One region of the Falsiruegeria litorea R37 genome, then DNA from elsewhere that is predicted to be linked to it. Evidence: riboswitches for the same ligand, from Rfam matches in the RefSeq annotation. Region 1 holds a riboswitch; each other region holds the start of a gene.
The links. Region 1 has a riboswitch for cobalamin ahead of TRL7639_RS01330 (hypothetical protein). Riboswitches for the same ligand answer to the same signal wherever they lie in the genome.
Positions count from the first base shown of each region.

Region 2: it holds a riboswitch for cobalamin, as region 1 does, so the genes downstream of both, TRL7639_RS15100 (DUF1636 family protein) here and TRL7639_RS01330 (hypothetical protein) in region 1, are expected to answer to the same signal.
Region 3: it holds a riboswitch for cobalamin, as region 1 does, so the genes downstream of both, TRL7639_RS13300 (ABC transporter substrate-binding protein) here and TRL7639_RS01330 (hypothetical protein) in region 1, are expected to answer to the same signal.
Region 4: it holds a riboswitch for cobalamin, as region 1 does, so the genes downstream of both, TRL7639_RS05000 (ABC transporter ATP-binding protein) here and TRL7639_RS01330 (hypothetical protein) in region 1, are expected to answer to the same signal.

Region 1 covers NZ_FWFO01000001.1:265,236-268,815, reverse strand. Annotated here, with positions in the region: gene rsgA (ribosome small subunit-dependent GTPase A) at 1-229, shown strand, start outside; gene TRL7639_RS01340 (alpha/beta hydrolase family protein) at 266-1,129, opposite strand; gene TRL7639_RS01335 (TetR/AcrR family transcriptional regulator) at 1,223-1,786, shown strand; cobalamin riboswitch at 1,804-2,013, shown strand; gene TRL7639_RS01330 (hypothetical protein) at 2,102-2,500, shown strand; gene TRL7639_RS01325 (protein-tyrosine phosphatase family protein) at 2,750-3,253, opposite strand; gene TRL7639_RS01320 (DNA polymerase III subunit gamma/tau) at 3,373-3,580, shown strand, end outside.
Region 2 covers NZ_FWFO01000002.1:313,658-317,237, reverse strand. Annotated here, with positions in the region: gene TRL7639_RS15110 (NAD(P)-dependent oxidoreductase) at 43-1,008, opposite strand; gene TRL7639_RS15105 (LysR substrate-binding domain-containing protein) at 1,132-2,016, shown strand; cobalamin riboswitch at 2,089-2,299, shown strand; gene TRL7639_RS15100 (DUF1636 family protein) at 2,378-2,752, shown strand; gene cobW (cobalamin biosynthesis protein CobW) at 2,756-3,580, shown strand, end outside.
Region 3 covers NZ_FWFO01000001.1:2,731,854-2,735,433, reverse strand. Annotated here, with positions in the region: gene TRL7639_RS13305 (ABC transporter permease) at 1-124, opposite strand, end outside; gene TRL7639_RS23470 (hypothetical protein) at 201-323, opposite strand; gene TRL7639_RS23115 (hypothetical protein) at 472-651, opposite strand; gene TRL7639_RS13300 (ABC transporter substrate-binding protein) at 623-2,236, opposite strand; cobalamin riboswitch at 2,526-2,733, opposite strand; gene TRL7639_RS13295 (NAD(P)/FAD-dependent oxidoreductase) at 2,780-3,181, opposite strand; gene TRL7639_RS13290 (GNAT family N-acetyltransferase) at 3,188-3,580, opposite strand, start outside.
Region 4 covers NZ_FWFO01000001.1:1,006,867-1,010,446, forward strand. Annotated here, with positions in the region: gene TRL7639_RS04995 (ABC transporter substrate-binding protein) at 1-560, opposite strand, end outside; gene TRL7639_RS05000 (ABC transporter ATP-binding protein) at 579-1,364, opposite strand; cobalamin riboswitch at 1,613-1,820, opposite strand; gene TRL7639_RS05015 (DUF2971 domain-containing protein) at 2,520-3,569, opposite strand.

The sequences.
Region 1 (3,580 bases):
TGACTGCCGCTTTTCGGATTGCGCGCATAGTTCCGAGCCCGGTTGCGCCATACGGGGCGCGATAGAGGCCGGAACTCTTGATCCAGATCGCCTGCGTCGCTGGCAAAAGCTGCTGCGTGAGGATCGGATGAACTCGGAAACCGTGGCCGAGGCGCGGGCGCGCGACAAAGCCTTTGGCAAGATGGTCCGTTCAGTGATGAAGGACAAGAAAGGCCGCAAGGGCCTGTAACCCATGCCGGGCGCCCCTAACTTGGGGTGCCCGGCGTTACAGGGCTGGCACCAGGTCGGGCCACAACGTCCGACTTCGACGCGCAAACGCCCCAAGATGGCCGACCTCTTTCAACCCATAATCCGAAGGCGTCAGGGTCTTTTTTTCGACCCCTGCCCCATAAAGCTCGGACAGTTTCCACACGCATTTGGGCGGAATGGTGTCGTCGTCGTTGAGGGCAATCATCGTCACCGGTGCCCTGCTGCGACCCCAATCAGGCGCTGGAATGGTTAGCCCGGCCTCGGGCAGATAGCTGCGGGGCGACGTGCACCATTTCCGCCATTGCCAATACACCTGCGGCGGCAAATCGGCTCCGAACCCCGTAATCTTGCCCGGCAGATAGCCGAGCACTTTCACCAGAAACGGCACATGCCCAAACCAAAAGAGCCGCGCCAGCCCCTGATACGGCCAATCGTGATCCGTGTGATGCACAAGCCCCGAGCACACGCCAATCATGCGATCCACATCCTCGATCCCGTCCTGTGACGGCATCAGCATCCCGCCCACGGAATGACCGATGACCCACAGCGGAACATCGGGAAACCGCCGCTTCATCTCGAACCGCGCTGCGGGCATGTCGATCAGGGCCCAATCGGACATGGTCACGGGCGAATCTTTCAATCGCCCCTTCAACGACGTGCCAAAATCTCGGTAGTCATAGGTCAGACACGCCATGCCGCGCGCTTCGACAAGCCACCGCGCAAAGTGTCGGTAATAGTCGCGCGGAACACCAGTGGCACCATTTAGAACCACTGCTGCCAGCGGCTTGCCAGCAGGCCGATACAGAACCGCCGACAATTCGGCCGGACCTGCGGGAAAGTGAAACTCCTCGACTTCGACAACAGTTTGATTGTCCAGCATCGTGCATCCTCTGACATAGCTCCGGCCACTAGACCGATCAGTCTAAACACATCACTGGACCATTCGGTCTAGTGGTGTCAATATCACGCGAACATGACCGAACGTCCGCTTCCAACCAAAGACCGCCTGATCCGCGCCGCTGCCGACCTGTTCCGGCGTAGGGGCTATCATGGGGTTGGATTGTCAGAGCTTTTGAGTGCAGCAGACGCACCCAAAGGCTCGCTCTATCATCACTTTCCCAACGGCAAATCCGATCTCGCCGTGGCCGCGGCCACCTGGGCCTCGGACGAGATGTTGCGCCTTATCGCAGCCTCTTTCGAACCGGCAGAGGATTTTCCCTCTGGTACACAAACCTTGTGCCATAAGGCAGCAAAGCTCTTTGACAATTCAGGCCAGTGGGACGGTTGCCCGATCTCAGCGACACTGTTTGAAGGGCCAGACAACACAGGTTTTCGCCAGCACGCGCACCACCTTTACGAGGGCTGGATTACCGAAGTAACCCACCACGCTGCACGCCTGGGTGAGGCGCATCCCCGCGACACCGCCGACACGCTGTTCATTCTTTTACAAGGCGGCTGGCAATTGGCGCGTGCCCGACAAAGCTCGGATGAGTTGCGCAAACTACCCGATCGGCTGTTTGCGACCAAAACCGATTGACGCCAACCCCATCCAACCGCTAGCCATCTCATGATGGTTCCCGCGCCGCGAATCCGCGACCGGGATGAAAAGGGAACACGGTGCGGCCCAATCTGAGGCCAAGTCCGCGACTGCCCCCGCAACTGTAAGCGGAGAGCGACGCCGAAACACCACTGACCGCAAGGTCGGGAAGGTCGGCCAAGCGATGACCCGCAAGTCAGGAGACCTGCCATCGAAACTGAAACTCGAACCTGGGCGGGGCGTCCGGGCCGAATCGATGGCACCCAAGCCACCTTTTCCGGTCACATTCCCCTTTCCCTGCGCGGAGGGCGCAACATGATCTGGAAGACCAACACTCACCTGTTTTCAGCGACCGTGTGTCAGCACACCGGCAAAACCTGCCCTGCGGTGCAACGCATGGCCGAGAAGCTGTCGCAAGCCATGGTAGCGTCAAAGCCCATGACATCCGACGATTTCGAGATCGAAGGAAACAGCGTCCTAAAGCATTGCCCGATGGAATGTCCGGCCCGGTTCACTGCCAGCCATGATCGCATACGCATCTTCTGCGGTGTGACCCCCGAGGCAGAAACAGAGGATTTGAACCGATTTGCAGACGCGTTGTTTGATCCACAACCGCGGCCTATGCCTGCCGGGACATTCGAGCGTCCCTGCGCCCTTGCCGAGGCGGTGCCCACCAACATCGAGACCCAAACTGTGCACCACGCCGTTCTCTGACGGAGGGACATTGGCGGCCTCGGGGTGCTCCCGCCCGTCATTGGCGTTCCTGACGGAACGCCGCCTCCCGTTGGGCCGAGCCTCGCTTCGCTCGGCGGGTTGCGCTTGGTTCGACCCGCCTACCTAGATTACCGTATACAGCGCGTTTTGGCCGGTTGGGCGCAAGTGCCATCTGCGAAGCTGAAAACGCCACAGGCGCGAGTGTACCCTGGCCCTATGACGGCCACAACAAAGCTTAGGGTCAGGACCCTAGTCAAGCACACGCAAAATGCGACCGGTCGAGGCCCATTGCATCTGCTCATCCGTCTCGACGGCACAGGGGCGTACGGCCCGCAAACGTTTCTGCGCCTCACGCGGGTTCTCCCCGCATTCGACCATAAGGCGCAGAGCAATCATGCCGGAGCGCCCACACCCTCCTTTGCAGTGCACCAGAACACGCCCGCCCCCGGACAAGGCTTGCCGCGCCGAGGCGCTCACATCTGACCATTGTTCCAGAAACACCTCACCCGGAACGCCGAAGTCCTCGATCGGCAAGTGCACCCAGCGACAAGCCCGCCCCTGGATGTCCGCACCAAACATGCTGGCGCCATGCTGTAACATCTCGACCTCGGTGGTCATGGACAGCACCAGCCCCGGCGCCCAGGACGCAATCAGGTCCAGATCTGTTTCGTAGTCGCCATACCGTCCTGGCAACGGGGAAATCGCCAGGGTGCCGCCGCCGACCTGCAACGCATAAATCACCATTTCCGACATGACTTCCCCCAAGGAATTCAAAAGGCTCAAACATTCAGCCAACTGATGTAATTCCAAAAGTTGTACAGCGCCCCCGGCCAAATCCAAACGAAATTCGCGCGTCGCAACTGTGGACGCCGGTGGCTGCGGCAACTACGCTACGGCTTCATGACGAATCCGGCAGAGCAGAAATGACCGACACAGCCCCGACCCCCTATCAGGTTCTGGCCCGCAAATACCGACCCGAGACCTTTGCCGATCTTGTCGGACAAGACGCCATGGTGCGGACCCTGAAAAACGCGTTCGAGGCGGACAGGATCGCGCAGGCGTTTGTCATGACCGGCATTC
Region 2 (3,580 bases), on a different contig from region 1:
CTTGGGTCTTTCATTTCAGTTGGCGCAGGACGTGCGGCCTTGCTATTCAGCCGCCTGCTGCTCCGTGCCTTGCGGGATGACCTCGTACCCCGGCTCTTCGGGCTCATCATCCAGCATTTCCGGCGGGAAGCCGGGAGCAAGAATGTCCAGGCCGGTGGCCTCTTCCAGACGTTTGATGATGTTGGGCGACAGCTCACGCTCGCCATAGCGCGCGATGCCGTCATCAAAGATGTCCACCAGCATAGGTGCGATCTCCAACGGTACATTGTTGCGTTTGGCCACCTCGTGGAACAGACCCGCGTCTTTTTTCACAAGGTCCATGGTGAAAGAGATATCGCGCGAACCGTTCAGGATCACCTGGCTTTCGGTCTCATGCACAAAAGACGTGCCTGAGCTGATCTTCATCGCCTCATAAGTGGTGTTCAGGTCCATGCCCGCCGCCTTGGCTGTCACCAGCGCCTCGCAGCAGGTGACCAGGTTCGCAGTAGCCAGATAGTTGGTGACAACTTTCAGGATCGAAGCCGAGCCCAGATCACCCGTGTGCAGGACACGGCGGCCCATGGTGGTCAGGAACGGCAAGATGCGTTCGAACGTCTCGCGATCACAGCCCGCAAAGATCGAGATGTTGCCGGTGTCGGCCCGGTGGCACCCGCCGGACACCGGGCAATCCACAGCCGCCCCGCCCCGTTCGATCACCATGGCTCCCAAACGTTTGACTTCTGCTTCATCCGTCGTGGACATCTCCATCCAGATTTTGCCTTCGGTGACCTCGGGCAGCATTTCCTGCATCACCGCGTCCGATGCTGCGGGCGACGGCAGACAGGTGATCACTGCGTCGCAATCGCGCATCAGCTGCGCCGGGCTTTCGCCCCGGCTGGCCCCACGCGCAACAAAGTCATCAACCAACGCCGCGCTCAGATCGTGCACCGTCAGATCGATGCCATTGCGCAGAAGCGAGCCCGAGAGCTTGCCGCCCACGTTGCCCAGACCGATGAAGCCAACTTTCATGATGTATCCTCCCAAACGGGCAGCATGCCCGTGTATACGATTCTGGAGCAGAGTATTCCGCGTGACATGTGCCAAGAGAAATGAATAATAATGCAGTAAATGTCTAAATTTTTTTGGTGATAAATGGACCGACTTCCCAACCCGATCTGGCTGCGCACGTTCGAGGCCGCCGCCCGGCATCTGAACTTTACCGAAACCGGACGCGAACTGGGGCTGACGCAGACTGCGGTGTCCCTGCACATCCGCTCACTTGAGGGAAATCTGGGCGCAAAACTCTTCACCCGCGCCGCGCGCCGGTTGGAGCTGACCGAGTTGGGGCAGTCTTATGCGCTGACCGTGCGCCGCGCACTGTCGGACATCTCGCTCAGCACCAATGCGCTGTTTGGCGGCGACAGTCGCCAGACCCTGACCATTCGCGCGGCCATTTCCACGGCAACCTATTGGATCGCGGCAGAGCTGCCCGCGTTCAACACGCTCTATCCCGACATCCCCGTGCGCCTTGTTTCCAATATCTGGGCCGACAGCACCAAGGTTGATGATGTCGATGTGGAAATCCGCCTGGGCTATGGCGATTGGCCCGGTCTGCGGGCCGAAAAACTGTGTGATGAAACCATCGTTCCGGTCTGTCGTGCAGATGCCCCGAAACCAAGCGTTGATGCGCTGCAATCCGGGCCATTGATCCATATCCTTGGCTACGAAGACAACTGGGCCCGGTATTTCGAGGCGCACGGCCTGCCCCCGGCTCAAAAAACGCCCCGCCATTCGGTGGATACAACGGTCGCTGCCCTGCAATTGGTCATGGGCGGTGCAGGCTATGCCACGATCCTCAGCCGGTTCGCCCGGAACGCCATCGACCAGGGCGCGCCATTGCAAATCGCGGGGCCTGCGATTCCCTTTGCGCAGTCGCACTATCTGATTCATGCAGAAGAACCGGCGACACAGTCCGCCTCAGCCCAGCTGTTCATCGCCTGGCTGCGGGATCGGCTCGATGGTAATGCCGCTGGCTGACTGCATCCGGTCGCTTTTCTCTGCCCCGCTGCTCTGGCACCTGTCCCAAGCTTGACAAGGCCTGCCCGCATGCCCCATGTCGCTTGCGTTGGTGTCTGTGCAAACAGATGAAAAGGGAATGTGTCATTCGGCGTCCAGCCGATTAAACACAGCCGCCCCCGCGACCGTGACCGGAGAGGGTGCCCAAGCCACTGGCCAATCAGGCCGGGAAGGCGGGTCGCCCGACAGAGACGCCTCTCTGACATCCGCAAGCCGGGAGACCTGCCAACACCTGAAAGACCAAACCGGACGGGGTGTTCCGGTGACGGGCTGATGGCCCGCGCATACCCCGTCCCCCGAAACCCAAGGGGGGATGAGAGAGATGAGTGATTTTGCACCAGTCGAGCTGCTGGTCTGCACTACGTGCCGCCGTGGTCTGCCCATCGAGGACGACAACCAACGACCCGGCACGCTTTTGCACAAGGCACTGGAAGAGGCAGAGCTGCCTGAAGGTGTCCAATTGAAAGCCGTCGAATGCCTGTCCAACTGCGATCAGGGTTGCTCGGTCGTGCTGCGCGGCGGGCCGTCGCGCTGGACCTTTGTCTATGAAAACCTGAACGAGGCCGACGACGTCGATGTCATCGTCGAAGGCGCCACCAAATACCACGCCACCGCCGACGGGATTGTGCCCTGGCGCGAGCGTCCCGTCCATTTCCGCAAAAACTGCGCCGCGCGCATCCCCCCGATCGGAGCCTGACCCATGTCGACCCTCGAAAAACTTCCCGTCACTGTCATCACCGGCTTCCTTGGTTCGGGCAAAACAACGCTTGTGCGTCACCTGATGCAGAACCCGCAAGGCAAGCGCCTGGCCGTGATCGTCAACGAGTTTGGCGATGTTGGCGTCGATGGCGAAATCCTGAAATCCTGCGCGATCCCGGATTGCCCTGCCGAGAACATCATGGAACTGGCCAACGGTTGCATCTGCTGCACCGTGGCCGATGACTTCATCCCGACCATCGAAGCTCTGATGGCGCTAGAGCCGCGCCCCGAGCACATCCTGATCGAAACATCCGGTCTGGCGCTACCCAAGCCGCTGCTGAAAGCCTTCGACTGGCCCGATATCCGCTCGAAAATCACCGTCGACGGTGTGATCGCTCTGGCCGATGCCGAAGCCGTCGCCGCAGGCCGTTTCGCCCCCAACGTCGAGGCGGTGGACGCGCAGCGCCTGGCCGATGACAGCCTTGATCACGAGACGCCCCTGTCCGAAGTCTTCGAAGACCAGATTTCCTGCGCGGATATCATCCTGCTGACCAAACCGGATCTGGCAGGCCCCGATGGCATCGCCAAAGCCAAAGAGATCATCGCAGCCGAAGCCCCCCGCCCGCTGCCCGTGGTCGAGGTGGCCGAGGGCGTCGTAGATGTGCGTGTTGTTCTGGGTCTGGAAGCTGCGGCCGAAGACGACATGGAAGCGCGCCCCAGCCATCACGACGGCCACCACGACCACGAGCATGATGACTTTGAAAGCATCGTGGTTGAGCTGCCCGAGCTGACCGACCCACAAGAACTGGTTGATCGGATCGAACGT
Region 3 (3,580 bases), 2.5 Mb from region 1:
GATGCACGGCAAAGAGCAGGATCAGAAACAGGCCCAGCCAATAGGCTGGGATCGCAGCTCCAAGCGAGGCCAGCGCAACGGCAAATCGATCCAGCAGGCTGCCGGGTCGCCAGGGGCGTTCCATAACAGGACGAGCGTGGCAATGGCCGCACTGCTGATCACGACGATGGCACGCAACCCCAAGCTCAGGATGCCAAGGATCATGCCGCGTGCTCCAAGGCGCCTAGTGCAAAGGCGGCGTCACGCAAGATCTCGCCATATTGGGTTCGCGGTTGCGTGATGAATGCCAGCGGGGCGCTGACCTCTTTGATCCGACCGGACATAAGAACCGCAATCTCATCCGAAAAAGCACAAGCATACCCCAGATCATGGGTGATGATCAGTGCGGCGAAGCCTTCTTCGGTCTGTAGATCGGCAATCAGGCGTGCCGTGTGTTTTTGTGTGACCGCATCAAGGGCCGACAGCGGTTCGTCAAACAGGATCAGCGGCGGCGCGGCGATCAGCGCGCAGAATGCCGACGCGTTGTGCCTGACCGATTGAGACCTCGGTGGGTTTTCTGTTCAACAGATCCTTGGACAGTTCAAGGCCATCGCACAACCGGTCCAGACGGTTCGGAGGCAGTTTAACTTTCCGCGCATTGACCGGCTCCATATCCGATTGATGCAGTGGCAACACCGGGTTGAACGCAGATCGGGGCTCCTGCATGACCAAGGCAGGATGACAGGAGCGCACTGAAGCGCCAGACCAGGTGATGGTTCCCATGCACGGCATAGCCGGGCAGACCGGGGCGTGCGACGTTGACCTGGCTGACGTGGAACACGGGGATCAGGGCCGCCTCGGACGCGATGATTTCTTGGGCTTTGTCATAAATCGCCTCGCGTTTGTCCTGTTCGAAGGTCAGGCGACCATCGGCCAAGAGCTTGTCGAGATCAGAATTCGCATAGCGACCAGCGTTCGATCCACCGTCAGATTTCAACAGCGTTTCCAGTACTGCGCCGGGATCGCCCTGCGGGGTCATAACCCAGGCCTGCAAGAACATGTCCGCATCCCCGTTGGCAATGGCATCGTTGCTGGCGCCATATTCACCGACCCGAACATTGGCTTTGACGCCGATGGCCTGCAGAAACGCTTGCGTCAGCTCGGCCGTGGGGGGCAGGGCCGCGCGCGAGGAGTAGGTGACGATGTCAATCTCAAGCGGCTCGCCATCCAGCATCCATTGGCCTCCTTCTTTGACGGCGCCAGCCTCGGCCAGCAGGGCCTCGGCCTTGGCCATGTCATAGGGCGCGGGAATGTCAGCGGCCCAGCCTTTGCCCGGGGGGAACATGGTGCCTGCGGGAACGCCACCAACACCGGACAGCACCGCGTCGACAATACCCTGAAGGTCAATCGCAACCGACACGGCCTGGCGGACAAGCGGGTTTGCCATCGGGCCGCTGGCCGCATTCACGGTGTAGAAATACAGACGCGCGGTCGGGGCGGAAAAGCCAAGCGCACCGGTTTCCTTGATCCGGTCGAAGTCGGTTTCGGGATAGTTGATCACCATGTCCACTTCACCAGCCTCAAAAGCCAATGCGGCAGAGGCCGGATCCCCCGCGACAACGACGCGAACCTCTTCCAGGCGGGGGGTGCCCAGACGATAGACGGCGTTGGCTTCGGCACGGTAAAGCTGCTCGGGGATCGCTTCGCGGAACACAAACGGACCGGTTGCGTTGATCGGATAGGCGTCAGAGGCCGCGCCGATGATGGCGATTGCGGGTTCTGACAGGGTCCAGGGGAAGGCGGCGTTGGGGCTGTTGGTCTCAAACACCACCACAGCGTCGCCATCTGCCGACATGCCTGCCAGATCCAGCAGTTTGTCCACGCGTTTGTTGTGTCCTGTGTGACCCTCTTGCGAGATCGCGGAAATCGCGTCGATCACCGCCTGGGCCGTCACGGGCGCGCCATCGTGGAAGGTCACCCCGTCGCGCAGGGTCACGCGCCAGGTGGTGGGCGAGGCTTGTTCGATCCCGGCCGCGAGGCGGGGGTACAGGTTCAGATCATAGTCGATGCCCATCAACGTCTCGGTCACGCCGGTCTGGTTCGACATCCAGCCATTGTAGCCTGCGCGCGGGTCGGGAACTTCGGCATTTGGGCCAAATCCGGTTGAAATTGGCAAGCTTCCTTGTTGCGCTGAGCTGGGTAGTGCGGGCGCAAGTGCCACGAGGGCTGCAAGCGCGAAACGAGAGGCTAGGGACATGTTGAAATTCCTTCTGAATGGCAAGCAATTCCGCTTTCTTGTGCTGGGACTCACCGCGACGAGGAATTAAAATGATATGTTATTGCATAACAATAAGCCGTGTGAGACATTCTTGCAAAGCGGCTTTAAAATCGGTGTAACCACCTAATTTTAAATCTAAATTTCATCCTGTATCCCCCCGGCGAGTCCAGCCGTTCTGTTGGGTGTATTCAAAGGAAGGTGCTCTCTGCAGACGTTGAAAATGTCACCTCTACGGATTGACCGTTGCCCTGAGCGCGCCCCGCACCCGAACAGGATGAACACCTCGGCAGGCCTCCTGGCTCGCAGATCTAGGCTGGGCCGGGCCTTCCCAGTGCTTTGATCACTCCAGTGGCAAATCCGGCTTAGTTCATCGCTTACTGTTGCGGGGGGCAGCCGCAGGTTTGACCGAACGGGTCGCACTGCGTTCCCTTTTCATCGAACGCCGAAGCGCTCGAACCGAAGCAGATGCGTCACTAAATACCCATGCGAAAGGGCCAAGTCGCGAGTGGGTTCAACCGAAGGTTAAAACTCGGCGACCTTGCCCCAGGAAGACGCACGCAAGCGCGACAAGCGGAACTGCGTGGGATCAACAATCGGCGTGGCGCCGGTAAGCAAATCAGCAACCAGATGGTCTGCTGCGGGACCAATGCCAAACCCATGACCGCTAAAGCCCGCTGCCAACAGGAAACCGGGTAGGGTGTCTGACAGGTCAATCACGGATACGCCATCTGGGGTGCTGTCGATGAACCCGGCCCAACTGGTCAGGACTTTGGCACCTTGCAAAGCGGGCAGCAGGGTTTGACTGCGCTCTAGGGTGGTTTTTACAATGGAGGCATTGGGTTTCGGGTCCAGAATGCGGTGCCGTTCCATCGGTGTGGGGCGATCCAGGGCCCATCGGCTGCGCATCTCCTGCGGAGCAGGCATGGACCGCTACCCCAGACCTTGGCTGAACACGGCCATTCTGTCAGGGGCGGCCGGGATTGTTCCGCGCTCCATCACGGGGGATTGGTTCGTCATGAACAGGCCCGCATCCGCCAGCCAAGGGGTAAGGTCGACGTTGCGAACGATGTCGAGGCGCACAAATTGCCCGACCAACCCCTTCAGGTGGTGCGCGATCAAGGTTTTAGTGTCTTGTACGTCTTGTGCCACCACTGGCCCGATCACATACCCCCGGCCAAAGCGACGACACCCGGCAAAGCCGGTAACGTCGCTCCTGCTTCGCATCACGGCCAGTTCACCATTCTCGGCAAGCCATTCAATCAATGCCGACCTGTCGCCGCCATAGCTTTGGCTTTCCAATCGGCGAATGCTGTCCAGATCCCT
Region 4 (3,580 bases), 740 kb from region 1:
GTCTTGGCTTCGATTGCTGCCAGCTCATCCTTCCAGCCGGTCACCAGGGCTTCGGCCTTCTCGGATACCTGCATGACTTTCCCCAGACGAAGCACGTCGTTGAACAGCAAGTCCATGCTGGCTGCGGGGCGGTTTTGGTCCAGATGCACGCAGCTCTCAGACAGAATCATCGTCTTGATACCAAAGGGTTTCAGCGTGTCCGGCGTCACGTCACCGCCCGGCTTCATGCCATAGTACCAACCCGCAAAGAACAGATCCGGCTCAGCCGCGACCAGGTTTTCGACCGTGGGATACTTTGGCGCCAGTTCGGGAATGTCACCGCGCAGGTCGTCAAACTCGGGGCTAGTCTTGTACCAGCCGGTGATGCCGGTCAGGCCAACGATCTTGTCCTGCAGATCCAGGGCAAAGGCCATGTCGGTCATGTTCATGTCATGCACGATCAGCCGCTCGGGGGCAGTTTCAAAGGACAACGGTTCGCCGCAGTTGTCGACGGTGATCCCCTGTGCAGAGGCCCCGCCCGCCATGGCTGTGATCAGCGCCACGGACCAGATGTGTTTCATTCCCAAAGACTCCATAGTTCAGGTTGTACGTGTGGTTTTGCGAATGTCCAACGCCGGTATCATCCGGCCTTCGTGCTGAAAGCGCAGGTAATCGACGCCAAAGGTGTCGCGGACATGATTGGGTGTGAGTACCGCATCCACCGGCCCAAAGTGGGTGAGGCGCGTGGATTTCATCAATGCAACATGGGTGGCAAATTCGGGGATCATGACCAGATCATGCACGATCATCACGACTGTGATCCCCAGCCCGGCCACAAGCGAAAGCATCCGCCCCTTGGCGTCCGGGTCCAGATGGTTGGTTGGCTCGTCCAGAAACAACAACGAGGGCCGCTGCGCCAGCGCGCGTGCGATATGCGCCCGCTGACGCTCGCCGCCAGACAGCATCGACATCTTCTTGGCGGCCAGTTGGTCCAGCCCTGTTGTCATCACAATGCGGTTCAGTTCATCCGCGTTCTCCCGGGCCGAGCGGTCCGAGCGGATGGGGATCTGTCCCAAGGCCACGTAATCTCGCAGCGACAGCCGTCCGTCCGGCAATTCCTGCTGGCTGACGACCGCAATCATGCGGGCGCGTTCGACCGCGGGCATCTGTTTCAGGCTGTGTCCCTTGATCAGGACATCCCCCAAAGCCAGATCCGCCGCGCCGCAAAGCAGGTTCAAGAGCGTGGTTTTCCCCGCGCCGTTTGGGCCTGCGATCGCCAGAATCGCGCCTTGCTCCAAGTCGAACGAGGTGCTTTGCAACAAGGCGTCACCGTTCAGGGCATAGTATTCAAGATGACGCGCACTGAGAAAAGAGTGGCGGGTCATGGCCGATCCTCGGATGTGGCCCACGACGCGCGGCGCAATGCAGCCGGGGCTGTCACCCCAAGCAAATTGCAGCGTTTCAAGACGCTGCTTGATCGAATCCAGCGCGCGGTTTGGATCTGGCGAAATGGATCAGTTGATTTCAGCATTGCCCGCTCCGCTTGATGTCAAGCGCGGACAGTAGGTGCCGTTCATGTAAACACGCAACAAACGTGCCATCAAAGCCTCCTTCCAGGACGCCCCGTCCCGGGTTGGTTGAACATAAGATGGCAGGTCTCCTGACTTGCGGGTCGATGCTTGGCCATCCTTCCCGACCGTTTGGGTCAGTGGGTCACTGGCGTCGCTCTGCGCTTACAGTTGCGGGGGCAGTCACGGATTTGGCGCCGAAGGTTGGGCCGCACCGTATTCCCTTTTCATCCCTGGGATAACCTCCAGGAAACCATCGCGCTGTTGAGTGCCCGACTTTGATGGATGTGTCAACAAGCGACAATGTGTGATGGTCCGTCTGATGCCCAAAAGGGCCGCAGACACTGGCGTCAGTCGCGGGCTATCCGATTTGGAATTCTATCTGAAGGAAGATGGCTGGGGTGGTAGGAATTCCAGCCCGATGATCCCTTTCTTCGACTTACCCCGCCAGAGAGCCAAAGTGGGGCATTCCTGGGGGCCTTTTGGGAGTCTGGATACCCTTGGGTAGGTGCTCTGGGAGGGGGGACTGTAGGGGCCACAGAGAGGGCCTCCGGGTGGGTCCTGGAGAGGGTTCTCAGTGGTGGGTTTCTGTGGGGAGGTTCTTACTGGGAATAAGCAGAGATCCCCGGTAAGAGGTCCTGAGAGTGACTAACCAGATTAAGAACCCTTGGCATTCCAGACCCTTAGATGTGCACAGGTGGTCAGATCATCCCGAGGTTAGGGAACTGGTGGATAGGATCTGGGAGGGGTTCCTTGGGGAAAAGATCGCTGAAAGAGGACCTGGCCCGAAACCCAGGATGGGGTTTAGGAAGCAACTCAGGGTAGTGATCCTGGACCTGTACGTGGCTTGGTTGGATGATCCGGAGACGACTTGAACTCAAAGCAATCGCCCACGTCAGCTTCGCGCAGGAAGCGGGCTTTGCAAAGTCGCGAGACAAGGGTGTTTTGAACACTTTGCACAAGAATGGGCGTTCAAAGCTCATCGTCCCATGACGCGCATACTCGACCATCGTTGAAATTGGTCACTGTTAGAGATTGTGTTGACAACGGCTGGCCTGAAATTTTGCCAGATATCGCTTTCAACATTTCGGGCTCAATCTTTACGGACGATACGTCGTTCGGCCAGCCCCAGTCGATTTTTGTTTCCAGCTTCGAGGCCTGCATTTCTCCATTCTCATCCCAAGAGGACAACTCAATCGAGGCACCACATCCAGAAACGCATCTCGCTAAGTCATCATCAGGGCTGACTTTGCGGCCCTCAACAACTAGCGGGTTCCTCATTCCAAGGATGATGTGTTTAATGCTCTGAGGAGAAGCCTCTAGTGTGAAAACTTCGGACGGATGAGAGAGTGAAACCTTCGGTGCAACCGGCGTCGAAATCGGCGTTGGAGTATTGCCTGTCAGTCTCACCCATTCACTTGCAGTATGCGCAGCAGAAGAGAGCAACTTCACAATGCGAACTTCTTCTTCATAGTTCCAACAATGTTGTTTCATCAGAAAAATATGCCTAATAGCCGCTGCTATGTCTGGCACTTCAAGCTCGTCCATACCCAATTGAACCCACTGTGCAGCCGCACGGCCGGATTGTTCAACATCAGAAAATTCATACTGAGATTCTGTGAATGTACTCCCTGATTGGGCGTCAATCACGGTGTCTCTTTGATCTGAAAATAACAGATCTCCGTCATCATATCCTATCACAAAGCCAGTATGGTTCTCCCCGTAGTGGCTCCACATTAACGGATTGAGATGATTGCGGGTCATGCAAAGTATGCCAACGCTGTCAAGCAAGGGCTCAAGCCACGTCGGGGATAGCCCGTTTTGGTGTAACCAAAGGCGACCCTCCATTGGATCGTTGAATTTTGTGGGCTTACTAAAACCAAGAGAGTTCTTACTAATTGCTGCAAGGCCAGCACTAAATCCGTAATATTTGTAGAGAAGACCCATATTACCACCTTTGACTAGAATTAATTCGATTCCATGTGAGCCAATGTCATGAAAACTTAACTTACCAAAGTACAAGGAACATTTGT